One region of the Halomonas sp. Ps84H-12 genome, then DNA from elsewhere that is predicted to be linked to it. Evidence: predicted binding sites of a transcription regulator. Region 1 holds the regulator's gene; each other region holds the start of a gene.
What was found. Region 1 encodes FNR, which switches genes on or off when oxygen is low (the NO sensors DNR and NnrR bind a similar motif). Its sites were predicted from a motif close to TTGATNTANATCAA; they were not measured.
Positions count from the first base shown of each region.

Region 2: the regulator FNR is predicted to act here: its motif matches at 1,724-1,737, upstream of dsrO (sulfate reduction electron transfer complex DsrMKJOP subunit DsrO).
Region 3: the regulator FNR is predicted to act here: its motif matches at 2,447-2,460, upstream of NH344_RS11635 (OmpW family outer membrane protein).
Region 4: the regulator FNR is predicted to act here: its motif matches at 1,349-1,362, upstream of cyoA (ubiquinol oxidase subunit II).

Region 1 is NZ_JAMXSJ010000017.1:74,335-78,631, forward strand. It holds gene hemN (oxygen-independent coproporphyrinogen III oxidase) at 1-1,211, shown strand, start outside; gene fnr (fumarate/nitrate reduction transcriptional regulator Fnr) at 1,269-2,021, shown strand; gene ttcA (tRNA 2-thiocytidine(32) synthetase TtcA) at 2,008-2,919, opposite strand; gene NH344_RS10115 (DNA polymerase III subunit epsilon) at 2,995-3,645, opposite strand; partial or broken gene NH344_RS10120 (putative nucleotidyltransferase substrate binding domain-containing protein) at 3,651-4,297, opposite strand, start outside.
Region 2 is NZ_JAMXSJ010000010.1:68,563-72,859, forward strand. It holds gene NH344_RS07355 (5-(carboxyamino)imidazole ribonucleotide synthase) at 1-528, opposite strand, end outside; gene purE (5-(carboxyamino)imidazole ribonucleotide mutase) at 562-1,080, opposite strand; gene NH344_RS18340 (XRE family transcriptional regulator) at 1,296-1,568, shown strand; gene dsrO (sulfate reduction electron transfer complex DsrMKJOP subunit DsrO) at 1,823-2,599, shown strand; gene nrfD (NrfD/PsrC family molybdoenzyme membrane anchor subunit) at 2,583-3,776, shown strand; gene NH344_RS07380 (molybdopterin-dependent oxidoreductase) at 3,769-4,297, shown strand, end outside.
Region 3 is NZ_JAMXSJ010000022.1:27,575-31,871, forward strand. It holds gene putA (bifunctional proline dehydrogenase/L-glutamate gamma-semialdehyde dehydrogenase PutA) at 1-512, shown strand, start outside; gene putP (sodium/proline symporter PutP) at 811-2,301, shown strand; gene NH344_RS11635 (OmpW family outer membrane protein) at 2,553-3,179, shown strand; gene NH344_RS11640 (YqcC family protein) at 3,278-3,610, opposite strand; gene NH344_RS11645 (DUF3549 family protein) at 3,896-4,297, shown strand, end outside.
Region 4 is NZ_JAMXSJ010000002.1:143,214-147,510, reverse strand. It holds gene cyoB (cytochrome o ubiquinol oxidase subunit I) at 1-87, opposite strand, end outside; gene cyoA (ubiquinol oxidase subunit II) at 90-1,136, opposite strand; gene NH344_RS01705 (DeoR/GlpR family DNA-binding transcription regulator) at 1,436-2,203, opposite strand; gene NH344_RS01700 (outer membrane protein OmpK) at 2,494-3,339, shown strand; gene NH344_RS01695 (NupC/NupG family nucleoside CNT transporter) at 3,374-4,297, shown strand, end outside.

The sequences.
Region 1 (4,297 bases):
TTCATGTACCCTTTTGTCGCAAAATCTGTTTTTACTGCGCGTGCAATAAAATCGCCACGAAAAATACAGCCCTCGCAGAGCCCTACTTGTCTCGGCTGGATCGAGAAATGGTGCTGACCTCCCGGCATCTTGATACAAAGCGGCCAGTGCAGCAGCTGCACTGGGGCGGCGGCACGCCGACGTTCTTAACCCTGGCGCAGATGAGCGATTTAATAGACCGCCTGGATGCACGGTTTGGCTTATCGAGCGCACCGGACCGCGACTACGCTATTGAAATTGACCCACGCGAAGCGGATGTCTTTACCCTGCGCCACCTGCAGTCGCTGGGCTTTAATCGCTTAAGCCTGGGCGTTCAGGATCTCAACCCACAGGTGCAGGCAGCGATTAATCGCGTGCAGCCACGGGTGCTCACTGAAACCTTGATGGATGAGGCGCACCGGCTTGGTTTTCGCTCGCTCAACCTCGATTTAATTTATGGCCTGCCCTTTCAAACCGAGCAAAGCTTCGCTGATACCCTAAGCCAAGTGATTGAACTGGGCCCGGCACGGCTGTCGGTCTTTAACTATGCCCATATGCCAACCCGCTTTGCGCCCCAACGACGTATTAATGAAGCCGACCTGCCCAGCGCGGATGAAAAACTGGCTATTTTGCGTACCACTATTGAGATGCTGACCCAAGCGGGCTATGTACATATTGGTATGGATCACTTTGCTCGCCCAGAGGACAGCTTGGCTCAGGCACAGCGCTACGGTACGCTGCAGCGCAACTTCCAGGGCTACTCAAGCCATTCCCAGTGCGACTTGATTGGTTTGGGGGTGTCGGCTATTTCTCGGGTAGATGACGTTTACGCACAAAACCCCACTCAGCTGTCCCACTATGAAGCTGCCTTAGATGAAGGTAGGCTAGCGACCGTAAAAGGGTTACTCTTAAATAAGGATGACCTAATGCGCAGAGAGGTGATTGAGCGCTTAATGTGCGATATGGCCATTGACCTTGAAGCAATAGGCCAGCGTTGGCAGATAAATGCCGCTGACTACTTTTCAACCGCTCTTGAACGGTTGAAAACCGCCGAGCAGGATGGCCTGCTAGTGCGCCAAGGCCTCTATTTACAAGCTACGCCCACCGGACGGCTGTTGATTCGGCACTTAGCCATGGCCTTCGATAATCACCTGCAACATCAGGGCAACCAACGCTACTCGAAGATTTTATAAGCGTATCGAGACACCTACCCCCTGCGCCTATGATGGCTAATAAAAAGGGAGCACCACATGTCATATCCTGCCAGCCAACGACGTTCACTGCTGCAAGAGGCGCGCTGCCAAACCTGTAGCCTAAGCTCGCTGTGCCTACCGCTTGCCCTAGAGCTTGAGGATATGAGCCAGTTCGATGCGATTATCCGCCGCCGCTCGCCGTTGAAAAAAGGCGAGCGGCTGTTTCGCCAAGGAGATCCTTTCACCAGCGTTTACGCGGTGCGCTCTGGCAGCTTGAAGCAGGTGACTAGCGAAGGGAATGGCAACGACCAGCTCACCAATTTCTTTCTACCCAGCGAGCTGGTGGGTCTGGATGGGATTGACGAAGAACACTACCCCGGCACCGTGATTGCCCTGGAAACCACCACGGTATGCGAAATTCCGTTTGACCGTTTGGACTCGCTCTCCGAGGAGCTGCCCGAACTGCGCGGCCAGCTTTACCGCAGCATGAGCAAGGAACTACGAGACGACCGGCGGATGATGCGTTTACTGTCACGCAAAACTGCCGATCAGCGGCTGGCCAGCTTTTTGATTACACTTTCTGACCGTTTTCGGCGCCGGGGCTACTCCCCCTATAGCTTCCGGCTTTCCATGTCACGGGCAGATATGGGCAACTATCTAGGCCTCGCGGTGGAGACGGTTAGCCGTATTCTTAGCCGCTTTCAGCAGCAAAACGTGGTGGCCGTCTCCGGGCGCGAGGTCAATATTTTGGATATGCAGCGCCTCATCACCCTAGCTGAAGAGGAAGCCCAGGCGGTTAACTCACGTTAAACGCCTGAATGCGCCCTTCCATCAATGCGGCCTGCTTCGCTTCCAGACCGGCAAAATCAAACAGCTCACGGTCGGCAAGCTGCGAAGGGGCAACGTTGGTCACCGCTTTGAACATACTCTCCAACCGGCCGGGGTGTTTTTTATCCCACTCCGCCAGCATCTCTTTGACAACCTGGCGCTGCATATTGGGCTGAGAGCCGCACAGGTTGCAGGGAATGATCGGAAACTCCATCAGCCTTGAAAACTCCGCAATATCCGCCTCTTTGCAGTAGGCCAGCGGGCGAATCACGATGTTTTTACCATCATCCGAGAGCAGCTTCGGTGGCATGGCTTTTAAGGTGCCGCCAAAGAACATATTGAGAAACAGCGTCTCCAGGATATCTTCCCGGTGGTGACCCAAAGCAATTTTGTTGGCCCCAATCTCCTCGGCAAAGCCATACAACGAACCACGCCGCAGCCTTGAGCAGAGTGCGCAGGTGGTTTTACCTTCCGGGGTTTTCTCCTTCACCACCGAGTAGGTATCACGCTCCAGAATGTGATATTCCACGCCTTGCTTATCCAGGTACTGGGGCAACACGTGTTCTGGGAAACCTGGCTGCTTCTGATCCATATTGACCGCTACCAGGGAAAAATTAACCGGTGCGTTGCGCTGTAGGTTGCGTAGAATCTCCAGCATCGTATAGCTATCTTTACCACCAGAGAGACACACCATGACCCGATCGCCATCCTCGATCATGTTGTAATCGATGATGGCGTTCCCTACTTCGCGCCGCAGGCGTTTTTGCAACTTGTTGAATTCACGCTTCTGCTTGGCATCCTGCAGCTCATGCTGCTGGACAAGGGGCTCGTCAGACGCGCTGTCTGACGAAGTGGGGTCAAAGTAGTCAGGTTGTAACATGATCGTCGCACTGCCGATGGGTGAAGGAGCAGCGCATATTCTAACAACACTACGAAGCTCTACCCAATACAAACCCTAGGCAGTTAACGCTATCTCGCGTTGAAGACGCAGATACAGCAACGCGCTGGCGGTGGCTTCGCTGACCACGCTGGGCCAGGTTAATGGGGGCAGGTTCCATCGGGTAAGCGCATCACCAAGGCAGCTGCTGGCTTCGATATGAGGATGCAGCCGCCGTAGCTGACGCCCGTGCAGCTTGGCAATATCCACCTGCGCGTTAGGCAGCCCGAATCCCAGCACGTTTCGAAACAGCCCATTAAGCGGCTCAATGGTGTTCTCTAATTGCCACCCGACTAACGGCCGATTGCCAATAAACTCCGCCAGCTCACTCAGACACTCAGCATCGGGAGAACGGGGCGAGTGCGTGGTATGCAACTGATGATGGCGTCGCAGAGTAGCAGGCGCCAGCGCCGGTGACGCGGCTAAGGTGGCCACCCACGTACGGCTGGTGTGCACTTGGCGCGGGCTTAGCACCACCGCCGCCACACTCAATACAGCGGGCTGAACGGCGCTTACCTGGCACGCCATGGCCACGGCCTCTTCCCCCATATAAGGCTGAAACAGCCAGGCATAGGGCGAGTCCGCCCAGCGACGGCGGTCGCTCTCACGCTGAAGCAGAGTGCGCAGTGAACCGCTGAACAGGGTCATATGTCGATCTAACAAGCGCATTCCGCTCACGAATACTCCAAATGGTAACGATGGGAAAGACGCTGCTTAAAGTCTTTCACGATGTGTAGGGCTTCACGCAACAAGTCCCGTTCTAGCGAAGAGAGCTCCTGAACGACCACTCGATTGGTGCGTTTAGGGTTGGCGTTATCCAACTCCTGAAGCTGCTGACGAAGGCGTAGCTCGGTAAACAGCGCCAGTGCCTCGCCTAGATCATCAGCAAAGCGGCGGTCAAGCCGCCCATCGGCGGCCAAGGCATCTAAGCGGTCCAAGGTAGAGGTCGCATTAATGCGCCGCTCAAGGGCCATCGTACGCACACCGTGGACTATCGGAAAAATACCGCCTTTTTTGATATCAATACCGTGCTGGGGCTTTTTCAGCGAGCCAAATAGCGTCAGCGGCGTCGAGAAGCGCAGTGCCGCCCGGGCAAAGTAAGAGAGCAGCAGTTCATCGTGGGAGCAGCGCTCAAACAGCGCTTCACGCACCTGATCCAGTAGCGCCGGATTACCCGCCACGCCGTGGGAGTCCAATAGAATCGCTAGTTTCATCAGGCTATCGCCATCTCGGGCATTGACCCACTTAGTGATATTGTTTTTCCACTGGGAAACCGTACCCACCCACTCTGGGTTAGACACCATGATATTGCCGGGGCAAG
Region 2 (4,297 bases), on a different contig from region 1:
GACAAACGCCTCAACGATCAGCTGCGAATGGCCAATGGCCTCCCACGCCTCTTGAGCCTGTTCCGGTGCTTTCAGCACCGCCTGCCCTTTGCCGTCGTAGCCTTCCGTGACCGATTTGGCCACTACCGGGCAACCAAGCTCAGCGGCGGCGGCAGCGAGCTGCTCAGCACTTTCCACCACGCGATAGGCCGGCGTGGGAATACCCAAGCGATCAAACAGCGTTTTCTCTTCTACACGGTTTTGGCACACCGCAATAGCGCGACTGCCGGGATAAACCGGCTTGTGCTGCTCAATCTGCTTTACCAACTCAACGGGGAGGTGCTCGAATTCATAGGTCACTACATCGACCTTATCCAGAAACGCCGCCAGATGCTGGTTCTCCGGGTCGACAATCACCTCGCCGATACCCGCGCTGGGGTTACCGGTGGTATCTAAAAAGGTGAAGGTGTTGCCCAGCGGATAACCTGCCAGCGCCAGCATACGCCCGAGTTGGCCTGCACCGAGGACACCAATGTTTTTTGCAATCATATGTTTTGCACTCTGTGCGCTCATGATGGCTACCTATTGGGCCGAGGAGTCTACGTCAGGGCGCGGGTCGGGGTTATCCAGCACCAACTGGGTCTGCTCGGCGCGGAACGCCTCAACAGCTTCGCGCACGGCGCTGTCCTGAAGACCCACAATTTGTGCGGCCAGCAGGCCTGCGTTGGTGGCACCGGCTTTGCCAATAGCCAGGGTGCCTACCGCAATACCACCCGGCATTTGGGCGATGGAAAGCAGTGAATCCAAGCCCTTCAGCGCTTTAGACTCCACCGGCACACCCAGCACCGGCAGTGCCGTTTGTGATGCGACCATACCCGGCAAATGAGCGGCACCGCCTGCGCCTGCCACAATCACCTGCAGGCCACGCTCAGCGGCACTTTTTGCATATTCGAACAGCAGGTCGGGTGTGCGATGCGCCGATACCACACGGGTTTCGTAGGGAACGCCCAACCGCTCTAACATCGCCACCGCGTGCTCCATGACCGGCCAATCAGACTTCGACCCCATGATCACGCCCACTTTGGGTGCGCTGTTCGACATGCAAAACTCCTCGGCCAACGGCCTATTTAAGCTAGAAAGCAGTCCATAAGCCGTGCAAAGCGCGGCTCACTCAGAATTAGGAAGGCGCATAGTTTACCAGAGCCACGGGCATTTGCGGGTGTTACTCGCTGCGTGAAATTTTCATCAAATTAGGCATTGAAAACCGCGTGAGTTGGCGGCATTGTGTGTTTGTCATTTCCGACTGATGGAGTCACATGAGTACGGCATACTCAACTGCTCACGCAGAATCATTAGATCCTCCGCGAAGCAGCCCTGACCTCGATGTCAGGGATTTAGAAAAACGTACGCGCCTCATGCGTATTATTACCCGTCTGATCGCCGTATCAGATCTGGGAAGCCGCGAAATAGCCCGCCAAGCTGGCTTACCCGTTCAAAAGATCAGCGACCTGCTCGCCGGAAGGCTAGAGCATCTGGACATCAACGAGCTTAATGTCCTGCGCCGCACGTTAGAGCTGGAGGCGCCATAGCAACAGCTACTACACAGAATCTACCCCCTTTCGATACAGGCTGGCCCATTGGGTCAGCCTGTTTTTGTTTGTCACGCTTAATAAGACATCTTTCATGAAAACAATCAGTTAGCGTTTTAAGATTAAGTGAGCATTAAGAAAAGCGCGCTAACTCATTGACGAGAATCAACTTTCCCCTTCAACGTAAGGCGTAGTCTTAGCGTACCCCGACCATTCGCCCCTGCGAATGACGTTTTACCCGCTAAGGAGGCGCTATGGACGCCATACGCCGCTCGCTACTCGGCCAGCTGGCCCGCTTAAGTGCAGGCGCTGCACTGGTACCCTTTTCTAGCCTTGCCCAAGCAGGCATTAATCAGCAGCCTGCCCGGCGCGAAGGTGATCCCACAAAGCGCTACGGCATGCTGATTGATCTTCGCCAATGCATCGGCTGCCAGGCTTGCACGGTGTCGTGCCATATTGAGAACGCCGCCCCGCTTGGCCAGTTTCGCACCACAGTCTCCCAGTACGAAGTGCAGCACCAGGAGAGCGGTGAGCTGGCCACGTTTATGCTGCCCAGGCTGTGCAATCACTGCGAAAACCCGCCCTGCGTACCCGTTTGTCCCGTTGAAGCTACCTACCAACAGCAGGATGGCATCGTGGTGGTGGACAGCGACCGCTGCGTGGGCTGCGCTTATTGCGTTAACGCCTGCCCTTACGACGCCCGCTTTATTAACGAGCGCACCCAAACCGCCGACAAATGCACGTTCTGCGCGCACCGTTTAGAGGCAGGGCTACTGCCCGCGTGTGTTGAAAGCTGTGTTGGAGGTGCGCGGATTATTGGTGATATGCGCAATCCTGACAGCCAAATCAGCTGCATGATTCAAGAGCACCGTGATGCACTGATGGTACTTCAGCCAGAAAAAAATACGCTTCCCCAAGTGTTCTACCTCGGGATGGATGAACGCTTCACTACACGCCCCGTGGCGGAACCCGTGGCGCTTGAAGTGTTTGATCCCCACGGCCAGGAGATGGGCTATGAATTCCACCATTGAACTGCTCGCCCCGCGTTATGACATTGCCTGGTACCCCTGGGCAGTACAGTACTTTTTCATGATCGCCGTCTCCTACGCGAGTCTCTGGCTTGCAGCCCCCGCGTTAATCTTCGGCAAAAAAGCGTGGCTGCCCACCGCACGTCTTGCACTCATCGCTTGCGTCAGCACCACGCTGGTCGCACCTGTTGCACTACTTGCAGATCTACACCAACCGCTGCGCTTTTGGCACTTTTATGCTTACGCCAACACCCACTCGTGGATGTCCATCGGCAGCGTGGTTCTGCCGCTCTATCTCGTCAGCGTACTGGGCCTTGCCTGGCTGGCTTGGCGCCCGGCGCTCCAGGCCCAGCGCAATGCGCCAGGGCTGAGCGGATGGATGGCTAAATGGCTAAGCCTGGGCGATAGCGCCACTCCCAGAGCGCTAGTGGCCATTGTGGGGCTAGCCGCACTACTGCTTTCCAGCGGCATTATGCTTTATACCGGCGCGGAGCTTGCCATTGTGAAAGCACGCCCGCTATGGAACACCGTATGGCTTCCGCCCATGCTGGTTGCGACAGGCTTCATCGCGGCAGCAGGGCTGGTGTTGGTACTCAACCGGGTAAGCGGGCTGTGTTCGCACGCCACCGTTCGGCAAATGCTGTATGTCCTACTCGCCTTCTGTGCCGTAGCGGGTTTAATCGCGGCTAGCTGGTTCCTGGATGGTATTAACGCCAACGTTGGCTCGGTCGCCGCAGCGCTGGAGTCTGTTCGTCACAGCCCTTCCTGGCGTAGCACCGCGCTGTGGGGCGGTATTACTGGCATAGCACTTTTTATAGCGGTGGCGTGGTTACTCTCACGCTCGACCCAACGCCAACCCGCACTGCTTGCCTGGGCTTGGCTACTCGGTCTGGTAGCTATTCATATGGGCTGGATGTTCCGTTGGGTGGTGCTGATGGACGTTCAGCACGTCGCCCGTAACAGCGCAGGCTTTCACCACTATGGCATCCCCGCTGGCTCTTCCGGCCTGTTAGGTATTGTCGGTACGTTTGGGCTTTGGCTCGCCGCTATCTTACTGATTGAGCTATTTATCCCATGGCGGCAAGCCCAGCAAGGTGGCGTTAAACCGCCGCCCTCTTTCGACACCAATACACCCAGTGACTCGCTTAACGCCGAACAAGGAGCGCCTAACCATGGCTAAGTCTGCTCAAGACCCCTCACGCCGCCGGTTTCTCAAAGGCGCCGCTGCCGCAGGCGGTGCCGCCACCTTTGCAGTAGGCTACGCTGACCCGCTTGCCAAGATGGCCAAAGGACTCAGTGGCAGCGCGGGGGAAAAACCCAAGCACAACATTCACGGCAACTCGCTTACGCCGGAGTACCGCGTTGACTTAACCACTGGCGAGCTAACCCTCACTCCCAATCAACGCACCGCCTTTACCATTTGCTACGGCTGCACCACCCAGTGCGGCGTACGGGTACGCATTGATGACACCCAAGGCGAAGTGCTGCGGGTATCTGGCAATCCTTACCATCCGCTCTCTGCAGATGACCATTTACCGATGCGCACCCCAGTGGCCGATGCGCTTCGCAGCGTCAGCGCCTACGGCGAACAGGGGCAGGTTAACCGCTCTACCGCCTGCGCCCGCGGCAATGCCATGATGAGCCAGATCACTAACCCGTTTCGTATCGACCACTGCTTGAAGCGCGTTGGCGAGCGCGGTA
Region 3 (4,297 bases), on a different contig from region 1:
ATGAAGACGCCCGTAAAGGCTTGATGGAGCACATCGAGAAGCTCAAAGGCGAGAACCGCTTAGTCGCCGAAACACCGATGTCTGCCGAGCACACCCAGCACGGCACCTTTGTACCGCCGGTGGCGTTTACCATCGACAGCATTGATGCCCTTTCTCGCGAGCAGTTTGGCCCGGTGCTGCACATTGTGCGCTACAAAGCCCGCGAGCTTGATAAGGTGATCAACGATATTAATGGCCGGGGTTATGGCCTGACATTTGGGGTGCATAGCCGTAACGAATCCTTTGCCGCTGAAATAGCGCAGAAAATTCGGGTAGGCAATGTGTACATCAACCGTAATATCATCGGTGCTGTTGTTGGTGTTCAGCCGTTTGGTGGCCAAGGGTTGTCAGGTACTGGCCCTAAAGCAGGCGGGCCGCACTATTTGCAGCGCTTTGTGACCGAAAAAACGATTACTAATAACACCGCCGCCCTGGGTGGCAACGCGTCGCTTCTGGCGCTAGGGGATGAGTAACGGCTCATCAACACTACTAACCTGAACTCCTGAAAAGGAACCGTCTCATGGTTGACAACAATAGAGCGATTGCCTTCACATTCGCGGCCCCTCCAGGCCGTGTGCTGGGTATAGGGAACATTGCACATAAACGTAGCCATACCCCCTCTAATGACATCCCTAGCGGTTACTCGCTAGGGTCAGCGACTTGAATACGAAAAGGGGTTAACAACAACAAGACTGCGCGGCGGCCAACGTTACTTGGTCGGCGCAGGCACCTGTCGGAGCTAGCTCCGTCCTGATGAATTGGAGATATTTTATGGATATTGGCGTTTGGGTCAGCCTTTTTGCCTACTTTGCGCTCATGATTGCCATCGGCGTTTATGCTATGCGCAAAGCGACATCTACGTCTGAGGATTACATGCTGGGTGGCCGTACCCTCAGCCCTAAAGTAGCCGCCCTGTCGGCTGGCGCGTCGGATATGAGCGGCTGGCTGCTACTGGGTTTACCAGGGGCAATGTTCGTCTCTGGCTTGGGTTCGGCCTGGATCGGGATTGGCCTATTTGTGGGCGCACTCTTTAACTGGATTCTGGTCGCGCCGCGCCTTCGTGAACAGACAGTTCACTATGGTAACGCGATTACCATTCCAGCCTTCCTAGCCAACCGTTTCCCCACTCGGGCGCTGTCGCTGAGAACGGTGTCCGCTATCGTCATCGTGATTTTCTTCGCCGTTTACACTGCTTCTGGCTTGGTCGCAGGCGGCAAACTGTTTGAGAGCGCCTTTGCTGGCGTTATCAACATCGGTGGTATGAGCGACTACGCGGTGGGTGTGGTAATCACGCTGGGCGTGGTGCTGGCCTACACCGTGGTTGGCGGCTTTTTGGCCGTGAGCATGACGGACTTTGTGCAAGGCTGCATCATGATGCTGGCTTTGGTCATCATGCCAGCAGTAGTACTGTTTGGCGAAGGCGGTGGTGGCTTTACTCAAGCCTCACAGACCCTCAATGAAGTTGATCCCACGCTGCTGTCGTGGACTGAAGGGTTGACGTTCATTGGGTGGCTCTCTGCCGTTACCTGGGGCCTGGGCTATTTTGGTCAGCCGCATATTATCGTGCGCTTTATGGCTATCCGTACGCTGCAAGATGTTCCGATTGCCCGCAACATCGGCATGAGCTGGATGGCTATTTCCCTGATCGGTGCGGTCTCTCTCGGCATCTTTGGTCGCGCCTATGCGGTTCGCAATGGGATGGAAGTCCAAGACCCGGAAACGATCTTTATCATCCTGGCTGAGTTGCTGTTCCATCCGCTGATCACCGGCTTCCTCTACGCGGCCCTGCTTGCTGCTGTGATGAGTACTATTTCTAGCCAGCTGCTGGTGTCATCTTCATCACTGACCGAGGACTTCTATCGCCTGTTCCTGCGTAAAGAAGCTACAGACAAAGAGTGTGTGGCCGTAGGTCGTGTCAGTGTTGTGCTAGTGGGTCTGATCGCAGCCGTGATTGCCTCTGACCCGAACTCGCAAGTGCTGGGGCTGGTGAGTAACGCTTGGGCAGGTTTTGGTGCCGCCTTTGGCCCGCTGATTATTCTGTCGCTGATGTGGTCGCGTACAAACGGCGCAGGTGCTATCGCCGGTATGGTGGTGGGTGCTGCCACGGTTATGATCTGGATTGCGCTGGGCTGGAACGGCTCCTTCATGGGTGGCCCTGGCGTTTACGAGATCATCCCAGGCTTTATCGCTTCTTTCATTGCCATCCTGGCAGTAAGCAGCATAACCGCCGATGCTGGCGAGTATCAGCATATTGAACGCTAAACGAGCGTAACGTCGCTTAATTAGCCTAAGGCTTAACGGGTTGCAGTTAACCCGTTAAGCCTCCTCTTTTTTAGCCCCTTCTTTAGCCCCTTCTCCCTTCAGATATTTACCTTGCTAGGCGCTGAACCTATCAGTTCACAGCTCTTTGCCCTAGGTCAATAACGCTCCCTCGTTGGCTCGATACACTGGCTATATGGTTTACGACAACTTTAAACCACTCACCCACCATGTTATCGGTCAGGAGCGACGCTATGCGCCATTTATCACCGCCTACCCTACTCGCCACTGGGCTTGCCGCTGCCACCTTAGCAGTTAGCAGCCAAGCCGTTGCCTATGGCGCTGGCGATTTCTTTACCCGCGTTGGCGTTGCCAACATCGCGCCGAAAAGCGACAACGGCTCGCTCGCAGGTGGTGCCTTCGCGGTCGATGCTCAGGATAAAACCGACTTCGCTTTCACCCTGGGCTACCGTTTCCACGACAAAATGGGCGTGGAGCTACTGGCTGCGCTCCCTTTCGAGCATGACATTGAACTCAACGGTGACAACCTAGCATCAACAAAGCTCCTGCCGCCCACTCTAACGCTACAGTATTACCCACTGGGTGGTAGCGACTCTCAAGTACAGCCCTACGTGGGTGCGGGTATTAACTACACGCGCTTCTCCGATGAGAGCCTCGCCATTGGCGAACTTGAGCTAGACGACTCATGGGGCGCGGCCGCTCAAGTTGGTGTTGATCTACTCATTGATGACCACTGGGCACTCAACGCCGCTGCCTGGTACTTAGACATCGACACCGACGCCTCTATTAATGGCGCAGGTGCGGGCACCGTCGAGATTGACCCCATGGTGGTCATGGCAGGCTTGAGCTACCGCTTCTAGCTTCTAGCTTCTAGCTTCTAGCTCCCACCTTCGCTAACACGTAAAAAATGCCCAGAGCTTGCCTCTGGGCATTGATTTGGTCTGCCTTACTCGCGTGGTTAATTCTCTGTGACCAGCTTGTCGACACGCTCCACCGCTTTCACTACCAATAGCTGATCGCTTGCTCTTACCTTCTCCTGCATTAAATACGCCGCCACCGCTGGAGCGACTTCACACTTGGCGGGCATGGCAGCCTCGGCTTCAATAAGTGCATTTAAGCGGGCAACAAAGACATAGCGCACCCACTGGGGCAGCGACATGGTATCAATACAAAAAGGCTGCTGACTGGCAAAAGCGGCCGCATCTGGGGTGGGCGTGCGCCACAGATTAGCGGCCTTCATGGCGGCTTCAAGCTCAAGAAGCGCGGTTTGAAGCTGTTGATGGACGCTCATAAGCACCTTATGGGTTGGTCATATTTAGCGTTCATTATCCCAACTCTGTGGGTAAGTTGCCACTCAAAGGCGTGCTCAATGGAGTTATTCACCGATTCACAGAAAACCTGCAAGAGGCTGTGGATAAACTATGGAAAGGTGTCGCCACCGCTAGTCTCACGCGGCTTACGCAAAGTTGCTCATTTTTTAACCACTTAGATGATAAAGCATGGATAAATCAGCGGTTGCGGCTGACAGTGGCAGAACAGCAAGGTAGAGTGCAGGCTTGAAATGCGGAAGGATGTCATGCAGCCAATTAACACCCTTGATGAATTTTTTACACGCAGTGGCGCTGAGGTGTCGCTTTACCATATGGGGCGCAGAGTGACTGCCTGCTCCAGGGAAACCCTGCGCGCGTTTGAAAATGCCGAACAGGCCTGGCCTGAACCGTGGCAAGGGCAAGCACGCCTGGGGATCGTCTTTCGCCTAGGGGCAATGGAAGAGCCTGCTATCTGGTTTTTAGCGCTGCCACTGGATGAGCAAGGCATGCTATCGCCCGCACAGCGCGATGGCTTTATTAACCGCCTATTGGAAACCCTGGGTCGCAATGCCGCTGCTTCTGACCCGACTGTGCTCGACGCTGCAGAATCAGCAGACGTGGACCATTTAATGAAGGATAATCCGCTGGCCTTTACGCCTGATATCACC
Region 4 (4,297 bases), on a different contig from region 1:
GGTACCCCCAATCGCCATAAAGGCGGCAACGACCATAATGATCGGTTCGTGGTATGGAATGGCTTCTAACGTGAGTTTTCCAAACATGCTTAACCCCCCGCTTCAACGCTTGTGGGATGGCCGCCCATGGCGTGTTCATCACCCGCATGCTGATTGGTAACATGGCCGATCGCGGCCTGCTGTTGAGACGCGCTGGCGCTCTCTAGCTCGCTGGATTCACCGTGGCTATCGTGGGCATCACTGATGGCGTCACCGTGGCTTGCATGACCGCCGTGCCCACTGCCGTCACCACCGTGGAAGCTGCTGACTATCGACTCATAAAGCCCAGGCGTAACCGCCGAGAAGTACGCCACCGGGTGGTATTCCGTCGGCTGCGCTAGGGCTTCGTAACCGTCCGGGAAGGTCAGGGTGTCATCGGCGTCACGCACGTTGTCCACCCAGGCGTCGAATTCCGCCGAAGAGGTCACGTGGGCATCGAAGGTCATGCCAGAGAAGCCAGCACCGCTGTAGTTGGTGGAGCGGCCTGGGTAGACGCCCTCTTCATCGGCGATCAGGTGCACGTCGTTGTCCATGCCCGCCATGGCGTAGATCTGGCTGCCCAGGTGGGGAATGAAGAACGCATTCATCACCGAACCAGAGCTGACCCTGAAGCGCACCGGCGTATCCACCGGGAAGGCCACTTCATTGACACTGGCAATGCCCTGCTCGGGGTAGATGAACAGCCATTTCCAGTCCAGCGCCACCGCCTGTATTTCCATGGGCGCTACGCTGCTTTCGATGGGCTTGTGGGGGTCAAGGGAGTGCGAGGTTTTCCAGGTAAGAAAGGCGAGAACGGCGATGATCAAGCAGGGAACGGTCCAGACGGCAGCTTCAATCGTATTGGAGTGCGCCCAGTCCGGCAGATACTTGGCAACGCTATTGCTGCGCCGGTAGCGCCAGCCAAACAGCAGCGTCATCACAATCACCGGAATGACCACAATCAGCATCAACCCAAAGGAGGTCAGAATCAGCGAGCGTTGTTCAACGCCAATCTGCCCCTTGGGATCCAGCAATGCAGAACTGCAGCCCGTTAACAGCAAGCACAATACGACGAGCACAAAAGTGCCTCGCCTGCGCCAGTGGGTAGGTAGTTGCATGGTGTGATCTCATCAGAGAGTTGTCTAAAACAGCCCACTGCTTGGCTGGCTAACTAGCCAGCTAAGTAGCAAGCTAACTATCACCCCATACTTTTCCCAGAGCAGTGAGAGCGTAAGCGTTGCTCCGGGAAAAATATGCGCCACCGCATGGGGTTGGTGGCGAGCCTCGGCCATGCGCTGATGCGCATCAACTAAGACTAAAGTATTTTCTATTGATCTGAGTCAATCAGAAAGAGACGTTATGCCGCACCCCGCGCACCGGTTTGAAGAGGGCGATACGGAGCTTCGACCGTCTTTCATTAGGCGAGCGTGACGTTAAGCGCGGGCAGCGGATGGCGCTCCAGCAAACCAGGGGCGCGCTCGTCGTCGGTGACGATGACATCGAAGTCTTCCAGCGAGGCAAAATAGGCCGGGCGCACCACGCCAAACTTACTGGAGTCAACAATCAACAGCCGCTGCATCGCGGTGGCAATCGCCGCCTGCTTAGGCCCGACTTCGTGAAAATGAAAGCAGCTTACGCCTCGTTCGCAATCCACGCCGGCAGCAGAGATCAGCGCCTTGTTGATGCCCAAGCGCTCGATGGCCGCGCCCATGCCGTCGCTGCCAAACGATTGAGAGGACGCGTAGAAAAGCCCACCTAGCAATACGAGGCGCACATTGGGCAGCCCAGCGACGGCATTGGCTACGTTGAGCGCATAGGTCACCACGGTAAGCTCTCGGAAACGACTAAGCTGACCCAGCAGTGGAATGAGCGTGGAGCCGCAGTCGATAAACAGCGTATCGCCCTCTTCGATGAAGCTGGCCGCGCGCTGACAAAGCCGCTGTTTGACTTGGTAATGGCTCGCCTGCTGCTCGGTCAAATCGTATACCGGCGTCACGCCGGGGTAGCTGGCCATCACCAATCGCCCGCCCAACAGGCTAATGGCCGACGGCTGCGTCGAGAGATCCCGTCGAATGGTCATTTCGGAGACGCCGCACAGCTTGGCGGCATCGCGAAGATGCAGGGTTCCCCCGCTGGCCAGCGCTTCTTGCAGCATGGCCATGCGCTGTGCGCTGCGATCGTTCATGTCCGGCATCTCCTTATGATTCATTTTGTTATCGGCATTGCGCCCCGCCAGGCATCCTATGCTGAGCTAGGCCCCTGCCAATTTCCACTACTGCGCACTCTTTTCACTGGCGTCCCCCACCCGTGATGCGCTTATCACATTTAAATAGCGTTGATGTGACGATACTTGCAAATCAGCGTTAAAAAAATAACACTCAATGTTATAATTTTAACATCAACGCCAGCCTGCACGACCCACAACGTCGGTATGCCACCTCTCGTGGCACCGTAACAACCTTTGTTGAGGCTTTCATGACCGCTTTATCCCCCTCTCACGTTTCTTCGCTCGTCACGCTTGGCGCTGGCGTTTTACTGACAAGTGCTGCCTTGGCAACGCCGGCCTTTGCCGATGACTCCGAGCCGCATACCCTTGACCGTTTGTGGTCGTTCGCTAACGTATCGATCAACTACCTGGACTGGTCGAACGGCACCGAAGCGCGCACTGCTAGCAACGCAGCGAAAAGCGACTTTACGTATGTTGAAATCGAAGGCGGCGTCGGCTTTAGCTGGGGCGAATTTTACGGCTTCTTCGATTTCGAGAACCCGACCAACGACCAATTCGACCAATCCAGCGGCGGTAAAGACAACTTCCGCACCGCCGGTAAAGTGACCTCGCACATCTACCTGGGCGACAGCCCGCTATCGATTTACGCCCACCTGTACGATTTCCGCGACTACGGCTACGAGTCTCGCGAGCAGGACCAAATCCTGGGTCTGGGCTACCGCACCACGTTTGATAACGGCCTGTGGTTCAAACCGTTTATTGGCGCAGCGCGGGTACAGAGCAATAGCTATACCGGCATGAACGGCTTTATGGCTGGCTGGGTCGCGGGCTACGACTTTACCGCTCTGAACCAGAACTTCAGCGTGACCAACTGGCACGAGCAGACCTTCGGCCGTGACGACGACTACCTGACTCAGAACTACGTGGGCGATAAAGCAGGCAGCGTAGGCACCAACGGCGCACTCAGCCTGTGGTGGCATCCGTCTGATTTGATCACCACGGGCGTGCAGTACCGCTACTCAGAGAATAAACTGGGCACCCCGGATGCTTACCAAAACGCGATGATCTACTCAGTGAAGTTGAACTTACTGTAATCGCTCACACTCCTCACGATCCGAAGGTACTCCCATGACCCTCATCATGAGCCTGGTTGGTATGGTCACCCTAGTGGCCATTGCCCTGATTTTTTCTTACGACCGCAAGTCGATTCGGCTGCGCACCGTACTGGGTGCCTTTGCCATCCAAGCCGGTATTGGCGCGTTTGTGCTCTACGTGCCGTTCGGCCAGGCGGTGCTGCAAGCCATTTCCGCTGGTGTTAGCCAGGTGCTGGTGTACGCCAACGACGGTATCGGTTTTTTGTTTGGTGGCCTTGCCGATGTAGAAAACGTCGGTTTTGTCTTCGCCATCAAAGTCCTGCCGGTCATCATCTTCTTCTCGTCGCTGATTGCCGTGCTCTACTACCTAGGCATCATGCAGTGGGTCATTCGGATTCTGGGCGGCGCACTGCAAAAAGCACTGGGCACCTCGCGCACCGAATCGCTCTCTGCGACCGCCAATATCTTCGTGGGCCAAACCGAGGCTCCGCTTGTCGTACGCCCATTTATTGCCCGCATGACGCCTTCGCAGCTATTTGCGGTGATGTGTGGCGGCTTAGCATCGGTAGCCGGTTCCGTTCTGGCGGGCTACGCAGCGCTGGGCATTCCCATGGAGTATCTGGTGGCGGCCTCGTTCATGGCGGCGCCTGGCGGCCTGCTGTTCGCCAAGCTGATCATGCCGGAAACCCAGAACGTGGAAGATAGCGACAGCGTTTCCAAGGTCGATGAAGAGCTGAAAGAGCAGGACGACAAGCCTACCAACGTACTGGATGCCGCGGCGTCCGGCGCGACCTCCGGCCTGATGCTGGCAGCCAACGTGGGTGCCATGCTGCTGGCGTTCATCGGCTTGATCGCGCTGATCAACGGCATTTTAGGTGGCGTTGGCGGCTGGTTCGGCTTTGAATCGCTGAGCCTCGAGCTGATTCTCGGCTGGCTGTTTGCGCCGCTGGCGTTCCTG